One region of the Erwinia tasmaniensis Et1/99 genome, then DNA from elsewhere that is predicted to be linked to it. Evidence: predicted binding sites of a transcription regulator. Region 1 holds the regulator's gene; the other holds the start of a gene.

Evidence for each region. Region 1 encodes PurR, which represses purine synthesis genes. Its sites were predicted from a motif close to CANGCAAACGTTTGCNTG; they were not measured.
Region 2: the regulator PurR is predicted to act here: its motif matches at 2,720-2,737, upstream of ETA_RS05810 (nucleoside-specific channel-forming protein Tsx).

What each region holds. Positions count from the first base shown of each region.
Region 1 covers NC_010694.1:2,046,634-2,052,042, forward strand. Annotated here, with positions in the region: gene rnt (ribonuclease T) at 80-742, shown strand; gene ETA_RS10135 (Grx4 family monothiol glutaredoxin) at 1,011-1,349, opposite strand; gene ETA_RS10140 (C40 family peptidase) at 1,732-2,583, shown strand; gene purR (HTH-type transcriptional repressor PurR) at 2,985-4,010, shown strand; gene punR (DNA-binding transcriptional activator PunR) at 3,998-4,939, opposite strand; gene punC (purine nucleoside transporter PunC) at 5,054-5,409, shown strand, end outside.
Region 2 covers NC_010694.1:1,056,117-1,061,525, forward strand. Annotated here, with positions in the region: gene ETA_RS05795 (DUF2002 family protein) at 1-214, shown strand, start outside; gene ETA_RS05800 (hypothetical protein) at 418-840, shown strand; gene speG (spermidine N1-acetyltransferase) at 882-1,448, opposite strand; gene ETA_RS05810 (nucleoside-specific channel-forming protein Tsx) at 1,580-2,446, opposite strand; gene ETA_RS19875 (hypothetical protein) at 2,818-3,018, opposite strand; gene ETA_RS20550 (hypothetical protein) at 3,109-3,234, shown strand; gene ETA_RS05815 (hypothetical protein) at 3,288-3,722, opposite strand; gene ETA_RS05820 (winged helix-turn-helix domain-containing protein) at 3,778-4,578, opposite strand.

The sequences.
Region 1 (5,409 bases):
CTGGCGCTCCTTTCCCCCTCCCTGCTGCATCAATCAGCGAAATTTGCCATAATGCGCGCTGCCTTTTTTTGCCAATGAGATGTCGATGTCTGAATCTAATGAATTTAATACCTTAAGCAGCCGTTTTCGCGGTTTTTATCCAGTGGTGATAGACGTCGAGACGGCGGGCTTCGATGCTAAAACCAATGCCTTACTGGAGATCGCGGCGGTAACGCTGAAAATGGATAACGATGGCTGGCTGGTAAAAGACGAAACGCTTCATTTCCACGTTGAGCCCTTCCCCGGTTCGATTCTCCTTCCCGAAGCTCTGGCCTTCAACGGAATTGACCCCGCTAATCCTCTACGCGGCGCGGTCAGTGAATATGAGTCTCTGCACGCCATTTTTAAACTGGTGCGTAAAGGGATTAAGGACAGCGGCTGCAACCGGGCTGTAATGGTGGCACACAACGCCACTTTCGATCTCAACTTTATGAACGCTGCCGCGGAACGCGCCAGTTTGAAACGCAACCCATTCCATCCTTTCGTCACCTTCGACACGGCGGCGCTTAGCGGACTGGTACTGGGTCAAACCGTGCTGGCAAAAGCCTGTCATGCGGCCGGCATGACTTTTGACAGTTCGCAGGCACATTCAGCGCTTTACGATACCCTGCAAACGGCCGATCTCTTCTGTGAACTGGTTAACCGCTGGAAACGACTGGGTGGATGGCCCCTGCCTTTAGCCGCAAAGAGCGACGCAGATTAGCCCAGGCACACCCATCCCACGCCGGTTAAAGAGGTTGTACTTTACTCCCGGCAAACGCTGGCAGGAATGGAGGACGTTTTAATTCGGCTGGACATCCGGTCAGCGTAATTTTGGAGTGGATGGGCATGAAGCTGCTTAGGGACTCATCGCAGCAGCTTCATTATCAGGCTCCGGAGGTGCGGGAATTTGGCGTCGTCATGCCAGTCAGCTTATTCACTGACTGGCTCTAAAGCTCACAATATTGAACAGATAACGCCTGATATCACTCTTATTCTGCGGTGTCGGCAGGATATTTCTCGGCAGTCTCTTTGATCAACTGCTGCAGTTCACCACGCTGATACATTTCAATAATGATATCGCAGCCACCTACCAGCTCACCATCTACCCACAGCTGTGGAAACGTTGGCCAGTTAGCATATTTTGGCATTTCTGCACGAATGTCAGGGTTTTGCAGAATATCCACATAAGCAAAACGTTCGCCACAGGCAGAGAGCGCCTGTACCGCCTGAGCGGAAAAGCCGCAGCTTGGCAGCTTTGGGGAACCTTTCATGTATAACAGAATTGGATTTTCTGCGATCTGGCGCTGAATTTTTTCAACAGTACTCATAAATGCCTTCCTCAATACGATACTTTGTGTATAGGCTGTAGCCAGCTATGATTGTAGCTATTCTGGCCTGACGATGATAATGACATTTTCATCTGTCACTGACCACACGCAGTCAGGCGATCGGGTCATGATAACAAAATAACATTATCTTATGGTGCGTACCGCATCAGTTAACGACTTAACGTCAGAACATGCTGGGTTAAGCAACTGATTGTGCTCAATATTGAATCATATACTCGTTCTGTATTATTGTAACAAAAAAGGCCTTACTCTTTGCTCTCCAGTTAGTTTAGAATCGTTACAACTTTCTGCCTGCGCGCAGAAACCACTACTTACGATCGCGTTGCTGACCGTTGCGACGCATAAACTGTTAATGGAAATGATGCGTTTATTCCTTACGCTTTTCTTGTTGGCCTTTGCTCAGCTATTTTTCAATATGGCGCACGCATCGCCCCACACACTCATCAATGCAAATCAGCATAAAGCCGATCGCAATAGCGCGCGAGAAGATGAACGACGCAAGCGACGCCCGGTTAAAGCCTCCCCGACAAAAAAAGCCAAAGAGCAGCCGGTTAAAAAAGCAAAACAGCCCACAAAAGCAGCACATCTCACTCCGGCGCAGGATCACAAACTCACGAAGAAAGCGGCGACTAAGCAGCCAGCGCTGAAAGGCAAGAAAGTTAACGCACGGATAAGTCGTACGGCTAGCAAAAAAAAAGCACCGAAAAAGCATTACGGCAGACAGCGCGCGGAAAGCAGTTTAGCTAAGGTTGGCAAAGTCGATCCCTCAGCCCCGTTGAAACTCAGTAATGCACACCGCATTCGTTATCAAAAAGCCCGTGAAACCGCAGTCAGTAAACTAATGGGGCAGCTCGGTAAGCCCTATCTGTGGGGCGGCAGCTCCCCTAAGACTGGGTTCGACTGCAGCGGGCTTGTCTGGTATGCCTACAAAGATTTAGTTAAATTTAAAATCCCACGCACCGCGAATGAAATGTATCACCTGCGCGATGCGGCTCCGATCAAACGTGACCGTCTTGAGAAAGGTGATTTAGTGTTTTTCCGCATCAACGGAAGAGGCTCAGCCGACCACGTGGGGGTTTATCTTGGTGAAAATAAATTTATCCAGTCGCCAAGGACAGGAAAAGACATTCAGGTCAGTGCGCTTAGCGACGATTACTGGCAGGAACATTATGTGGGTGCTCGTCGCGTTATGACACCGAAAACGATTCGTTAGCGGCTTTTTTCCACAGCGGGCCACAAGCAGACCCTCTGGCCCGTGACACGCCCCCCTTTCATGCTGCAGCTCCCCAAAGCCGTCGATCCGAACGCGGCTGACGATTTTCATCCTCGCGAGCGAATTGTGACGTTCCGATCCAGCAAAAATTCCTGTCCTTACGGGCAAAATTCTCGTTTTCTTTGCGCAGCCTTGATAGAATTCCCCTCTTAATTTGCGCAACAGCCGCTAAACCCGATGCGATCGGTTCCGTGCACCCTGTTGCGGGCAGATTTCTTCTCTTCCCGCCCCCTTTAGACAACCCCAATAATTCTGGCCCAACGGGAAGAGCCTGGGCTAAGGCAAACGTTTAACAAACCGGTTATCAGGGGGTTACTGATAACACCAGGAGTACGATTTACATGGCAACAATTAAGGATGTGGCAAAGCGCGCCGGTGTTTCCACCACCACCGTGTCTCACGTCATCAATAAAACACGCTTTGTCGCCGATGAGACCCGTGAAGCGGTGTGGGTTGCAATCAAAGAATTGCATTACTCCCCCAGCGCCGTAGCACGCAGCCTCAAGGTAAACCACACCAAAACGATTGGTCTGCTGGCAACATCAAGTGAAGCCCCCTATTTTGCTGAAATCATTGAGGCGGTAGAAAACAGCTGCTTTGCCAAAGGCTATACCCTGATCCTGGGTAACGCCCATAACAATATAGAAAAGCAGCAGGCTTACCTGTCAATGATGGCGCAAAAACGTGTTGATGGCCTGCTGGTCATGTGCTCTGAATACCCGGACGCGCTGATTTCAATGCTTGAAGATCACCGCAATATTCCTATGGTTGTTATGGACTGGGGCAAGTCGCGCGGTGATTTTACCGATACGGTATTGGATAATGCGTTTGAGGGCGGGTATCTTGCCGGGCGCTATTTGATTGAACGCGGACACCGGGATATTGCCGCCATCCCAGGCCAGCTGGAGCGCAACACCGGTGGCGGACGCCATGCGGGATTTTTGAAAGCTCTGACTGAAGCGGGCATCGTTCTGCGGGAAGAATGGCTGGTACAGGGAGATTTCGAACCTGAATCCGGCTACCGCGCGATGCAACAAATCCTGGCGCAGAAACAACGCCCGACCGCGGTTTTCTGCGGCGGAGATATTATGGCAATGGGCGCAATCTGCGCAGCCGATGAAATGGGCCTGCGGGTCCCCCAGGATATTTCGGTCATTGGCTATGATAACGTGCGCAACGCCCGTTATTTCACTCCGGCATTGACCACCGTACACCAACCGAAAGAGCGTCTTGGTGAAACCGCATTCAATATGTTACTTGACCGCATCACCAGCAAGCGCGAAGAGTCGCAAACCATTGAAGTGTACCCTACTTTGATTGAAAGACGCTCGGTGGCGGACGGCCCTTACCGCGACTACCGCCGCTGATCTTGTATCACTGTCGTATTGGATTGCTCACTCAACCATTCGGCGTTAAGGGTTTCAGTGCTACCAAGATATTCCAGCAGCCAGCTCAGCGCCGGTGAGGCGCTTTGCTCTGACCAGGTCAGGCAGCATGGGCTGTCCGGGAAGGGCGAACTCAGCGTCAGTTCACACAATATATTTTGCTGTAATAACGGCTGCGCAAAATGTCCCGGAACCATGCCAACACACAACCCCGCTCGCAGGCAGTCAAAGGCACTTTCCCAGTCAGGAACGACCAGCCGCCGTTGATTATCAAGCGTCCAGGTTGTGCGTTTGGGTAGCGCACGCGAGGTATCTTCCATGACCAGCGAAGGCCACTCGCGTACCGATCCTTCCGTCAGCAGCCCCGGCCGTCCGACTAACGGATGTTGTGCATTGACCACGCAGCGCCAGTTCAGGCTGCCCATATCCCGAAACGCAAAACGCCCCCCCACCGGGATCGCCTGGGTAGCGCCTATCGCCACATCCGCGCGACCGTCCGCCAGCGCATCCCAAACGCCGTTGAAGACTTCTGGCATGATATGCAGCTCCATATCTGGGAAATGGCGGTAAAAATCCACCACCAGCTGCCGGGTCCGCGATGGCCGGACCATACGATCAACGGCGATATTGAGCTGCCCCCGCCAGCCGTTTGCTACCTGTTGGCAACGGCGACGGGTGGCAAGCATTTTTTTGATAACAGATCTGGCCTCTTCGCTAAATACACGACCGGCATCGGTCAGCACCACGTCACGATGCCGCCTTTCAAATAAACTGACGGCCAGCCACTCCTCCAGCTGACGCACCGTATAGCTTACCGCAGAAGGAACGCGGTGCAGTTCAGCGGCAGCGGCGGTGAAACTTCCGGTTCGGGCCACGGCATCAATGACTTCGAGTGAATGTTCAGACCACATATCCAGCCTTCAAAAATTTTCATAACAGTCAACGAATATTAGCGTTTCACAGGCCGCCCCGCACGCGATTACACTGCGCCAGCAAAAAAAACCGTATGACAAGAGCAAATCTGTATGAATTCGAAAGGTTTTATGATTTACCTGGCGCTGCTGAGCATGCTGGGCTTTCTCGCCACCGATATGTACCTGCCAGCATTTGGCGTAATGCAGCGGGATCTTGACACCCAGGCCGGGGCTATCAGCGCCAGCCTAAGCATTTTCCTTGCCGGATTTGCCTGCGCCCAGCTGATATGGGGCCCCCTTTCGGACCGCATCGGCCGTAAGCCGGTACTGTTGATGGGACTGAGCCTGTTTGCTATAGGCTGTGCCGCCATGCTTTGGGTTGACTCCGCGACGTCACTGTTGGCATGGCGTTTTGTGCAGGCGGTAGGGGTATGTGCCGCAGCCGTAAGCTGGCAGGCGCTTGTCGT
Region 2 (5,409 bases), 990 kb from region 1:
AGCACGTCTTGGTCGTACCGCGTTGGTTATCCACCCAATGCTAAAAGAGAGAAGCCAGGCGATCGCCAGCACCGCCTCGGAGGTGAAAATCTGCGATCACTATATCCGTTTTCCGATGTATCTGGCCGGTGAGGCCAACGACCACTATGGTATCCCCCACGGCTTCAGTTCACGCATGGCGCTGGAACGCTACCTTGAGCGCATGTTTGGTTAACTGGTATGAGAGGCTCGTTTCTTAAAGAGAGCGGCATGAGTCAAGGTGTTGCGTTCAGGGCATGGCAGATTGTTTTCCCTTTGATGGCTGAATAACGCATCGATTAACCGCTGTGTTCGCCCGCTGGCACGGGGAGGTAAGTAATGAAAACTGACTCGCTCCGGCTTAGACTGTCAGCATACTGGATTCAGGCAGGAATAATCATGAAACGGCTGATCACAGCGCTGATGGCAGCGTGGATGTTAACGGGATGCGCGACAATTGTTTCCAGCGAGACTCAGGATGTCACGCTACAAACCCAGCCTCCGGGGGTGAAGTTTGTGATACAGGATGAAAGCGGGAGGGCGGTAGCAGAGGGCTATACGCCCAAAACCGTGACGCTGGCGAAGTCCAACGGTAACTATTTCGGTAAGAAAAAGTATCGGGTGATGCTGGAGCGCGCTGGCTATATTCCACAGACTTTGCCATTAAAGGAGAGCCCGAACCTGTGGTATCTGCTGGGTAACATTCCGCTGCTCGGTTTCCCCGGCTGGCTGGGGGTTGATCCTTTCTACGGAGGGATGTACAAAATTGAGCCAGCGCGCCTGCAGATCATCATGGATCCGGTCGGCGCGCGTGGGGCATAGGTGACGTAGCTGAATCTCACCAGGCCGGATTTCCGGCCTTTTTACTGCGCGGTCGGTTGAACCATCCCCTGCGCGGGTTTGAAATGCTCCAGATACTGCGGCTGGAAAATGCACATGCGTATGGTGTTACGATATTCACCGTTAATAAAGAATTCGTGGATCAACTCACCTTCTACCTTAAAGCCCAGTTTGCGATAGATGTGAATTGCCTTGTCGTTCTCTTTGTCGACGATCAGATAGAGCTTATAGAGATTCAGCACGGAGAAACCATAATCCATTGCCATCTTTACAGCCTTGCTGGCTAATCCCTTGCCCTGATGGTCGGGGGCGATAATAATCTGAAACTCCGCCCGGCGATGAATATGATTAATTTCTACCAGCTCCACCATACCGGCATTCGCGCCGTTATGTTCCACCACAAAGCGCCGTTCGCTCTGATCGTGGATGTGCTTATCATAGAGATCTGACAGTTCAACAAAAGCCTCATACGGCTCTTCAAACCAGTAACGCATAACGCTGGCGTTATTATCCAGCTGGTGGACAAAACGCAGATCTTCGCGTTCCAGCGGACGCAATTTAACATCGTGATCGACAAGCCTTGCAGACATAACTCTTCCTGATTTCATATGCAGTATTGCCAGCCAAGTATAGCTGCATCCGGGCGGCAACAAAAACGCGCCGATTGGCGCGTTGAGCTTTTAGTCGTGCTGGCGTTGGTATCAGCTCTGCTGACCCGTGGTCAGAAGTTATAGCCGGCAACCAGGTAGTAGCCGAAGCCGGAAGATTTCAGGCTGAAATCACCGCCGCCGAAGTTTTGCACCACGCCGTCGTTCCACTGGCCACCGTTATGGAAGTAACGCGCGACAAATGAGTAGTGCCAGTGGTCGTAGCCAAGAGTAAGAATATGGCTGGAGGCGATGGAGTTACTGGTGCGCGCCGGGCTGGATTTATCTCCGAGGTCGGAACCCCAGTCAAAGTTGGTGAAGCCGATATAGCTCAGATTACCGCCCCATAACGTAGTCAGCGGCACAAAATATTTCACTTTGAAGCGGTAGCCGTCCCAACTATTTTCGTTAGCGGCATCATAGTTTTCCCACTGATATTTGGCGTATACATTGAGCGACAGACCAATATCTGAATGGGTATCGATATCGGTGCCCAGACCCATATACCAGGTATTCTGGCGGCTGGCCTTGCTATCACCCATATCGTAAACGTAGTTATTGGCGAAATACCACTCTTTAAACGGGCCAAAGCCCAGGCTGGTGCCCGTCAGTTTATCAATAGAGAAACGCGGTTCGATCTCCATAAAGAACGGGGAACCGTTATCCCAGGCACCCTTGTCATTACCGTTACCAACACCAAAGAATTTTGGCACATCAACGTAGCCGTAGAAATCGAACCAGTCTTTATGTGCAAAGGCTTCGTATTCAAGATAGACATCATTATTCAGCTTCGGTCCGAAGCGCGTATGGTAGCTGCCCACCACATTCACACTTTGATGCCACCAGTCAGAAACATAGGAGGCATCGCCGGTCTCTGCGACTGAGGTTTGTGAATAAGAGAGTGCGGCCAGCGCTCCCGCCATCATTATTTTATGTTTCATTGTTTTTTCATATGCTCAGTGACCTGTGCGACAGCTATCGTTCAGATCGCGTTACCGGTTTAACGGGCGACAAGGGGGGCTTGTCACTTGAACGAAAACACCCGTTGGAAGTTTTACGGCAGTGTGCCGCTTTCAGCGCTCTAGGAAATAGAGATCACTCACACTTGTCAAATTCTGTTTCATTTCAATTCCGCTAAAGTGTGATTTGTGTCACAAAATAATCCTGCTGACATGAACTTTTTCACTCTCTGGTGTTCATGCAATCTTAGTCGCTACGTAAACGGTTGCCTGGTTGAAAAAAGAGGCTTTTCGGTAACGTTGCTTGTGACGGCATTTTGTCACACGGCAAAATTTGCATTTTTGAATAAGTTTTACTTATTGTTAGATTCTGGCCCAATACAGAGTTGCGTAAGCAACATCGGTTGCTCACTGTCTGCAGTGCAATGAAAAATCGCGCCGTAGGGAAAAATGATGGCGGCAGCCTTTATTTGCCCGTCGGTAACCAGACCGGTGCCAAAGCCTGTACGACACCAGAGCTGATGAAATAGCCACAGTAATGAAATCTTATCCACTGATTATCCTGCTGAATACGTGGTTTACACTATGCAGCCTGCCTGATTCTAATCAAAGCTGGCGCGAGTGTTAATTACAGGATTAAGTGAATGAGTAACAACATTAAAAAAAACGCCGGCAGTTTGTTATATAAGGTTCTTTCTACCTCCATGTTAATGGTGATGATGGCGACCTGCTGTGTTGCGGGTTATGCCCTGTGGGATATGAATCAATAAACACCGCATTCTGATCACCTGGGATGGAGAGGGGAGGTTTAAATGCCCCCATTTCAGTTTACGCACAGCATGGGCGCACTGTTTTCACCGCCGATAGCCAGTGCTTTATCATCCAGCAGATACATCCGGCTGGTATGGATCTCTCCTGGGGTGAGATGTCGAAAAACATATTTTGCCACATCATCATCGTTGCTTTGATCGCCCAGCCTGCTGCTCTGCTGAATAGTGGTATTTATCAGCCGGTTTTGACTTACGCTGCTACTGAAGGTGATTTCGCGCAGCACGGCAACAGGGTGGAGCTGCCTACCGCCATTGATATAGTCACTGATACTGCCGGTATAGATCACGCGCCACCGGGTTAAACCATCGCGATAAAAACGATAAATACCGCGCGTCAGCGTCCAGTTATTCTCATCACTGATATCATATCGTGCCTGAGAAACAATGCAGCTGGCTTTCAGCGGATTAAAGACCATATCTTTCAGCATACAAGCCACAAGCGGTAGTATAAGTCCGCCAATAAAACACAGCGTAGTTGGCGATTTAACGATATTTAAAAGAGTACGATTCACAGTTGTTCTCCGAATCCCGCAGCGGGGCAACACAGGCGATCAGGCCCAGATCGGGGCTGGCTCCCCCCGTAGTAATGTAGAGGTAACGGGCATGTTCGGGGTTAATATCCCCGTTCTTGTTAATAGCGTACTGCCTGTAAAGTTGTAGTGTCTGGACGACCCGCTGTTTGTCGGGTGAAATATTTCCCGGCACCCAAACCTCCGTCTGTGGTGGGGTCTCCGCGCCGTGCCAGCGCACGTAGTTGATTGGTGTGGGTTTGATTGCCAGCAGCCAGCTGACCGCCGCGGCCAGACAGCTCCCCAGTACCAGCCCGGCTGCACCTGCCGCTAAACGTCGTCTCAAAAAGCGATGGGCTCGGTACGCACTGACGTGCCGCGAAACCAATCCTGTCGAGACGTGCAGCGGATTGCTGGCAGATGTTGTACGCCGCGTTATGTCAGGTTGTTCTGTGCGCACAATCAGCCGGTATCCACTGCGCGTTACGGCAATCAGCTGGACGCTGTCATTGACTTCGAGCGCGATCAGCGCACGGCGAATCTTGGTAATCATCACCCGTACACTGTTGTCTGTAACCTCTACGCCGGAATGACGCCAGCCCACATCCATTAGCTGTTCTTGCGATAACACCTGCTCTTTAGCCTGAGCCAGCGCGATAAAACAGCGACAGGCAGAGGCGGGAAGCATCACGCCTTTCCCGTCCGGTATACGCGACAGCATTCGGGTACGACCGTCAAGCATGAGAAGATTATCGATAATAATATTGTTATCCATTGTTTGAACTCATCTTCTTTGAATCGATGTCAGTGAGCTATTGATGAAATATTCGTGCTGATTATCGATGTTCGTTAGACGTCATGCCCTTGTTATTTGCAGGGGAAATAATCGACAGGCTCACTTAAGCTTTATTATTATTAATCTGTCAGTGGACAGGATGACAAATGGCATGCTGTTAACAGAAACGGCGGTGAATTAATTTATCCGTTTATTATGCACGGTTTTGCGCGATATGTCCTGCTGGTTACGCGTATCATTATTTTTCTTCATTAATATATGATTCATTTTTTCCATAACGAATGCGGCGGATTAGTAGATTCTCTTTACTTTACCAGAATCAAATACAATTAATCAGCGGCGTGAGAAAGTGTGTGATGAAATTTATATCTGATTTCAATGAGCAACTATCGGTTGCTAAGGAGGCCATAGTCCATTCTGGAAATAGAACTTGCGTTCCAATTTTCTCTGCTAAAGTATGGTTGTTCCAGAATAGTGGTCAGATGAAATACAGGCATTTGTGTAGAAGCGTCTGTATCAAGAGGCCACAACCCTGCCGTAATAGATTAAGCAGGCGAAAGTTTTGTCTGCGTCAGACCGGTTATAGGTTGCAGAAAACAGTGGTTCTATTAGAAAAATATCTGCTGCGAAGATCGGCACCCGGCTCTCTTCCTGTTGTCTCAAGCGTTCAGATATGCGTAAAACGTACCTTATATTATTCGATCTTATGACTTCTTTTTATCGTTACGTTGAGTAAAAAAAAGCCAGCGATAAGCTGGCAAAGGGGCACAATAATGACAGGGGATGATAGGCAAGCGACAAATCAGTTTA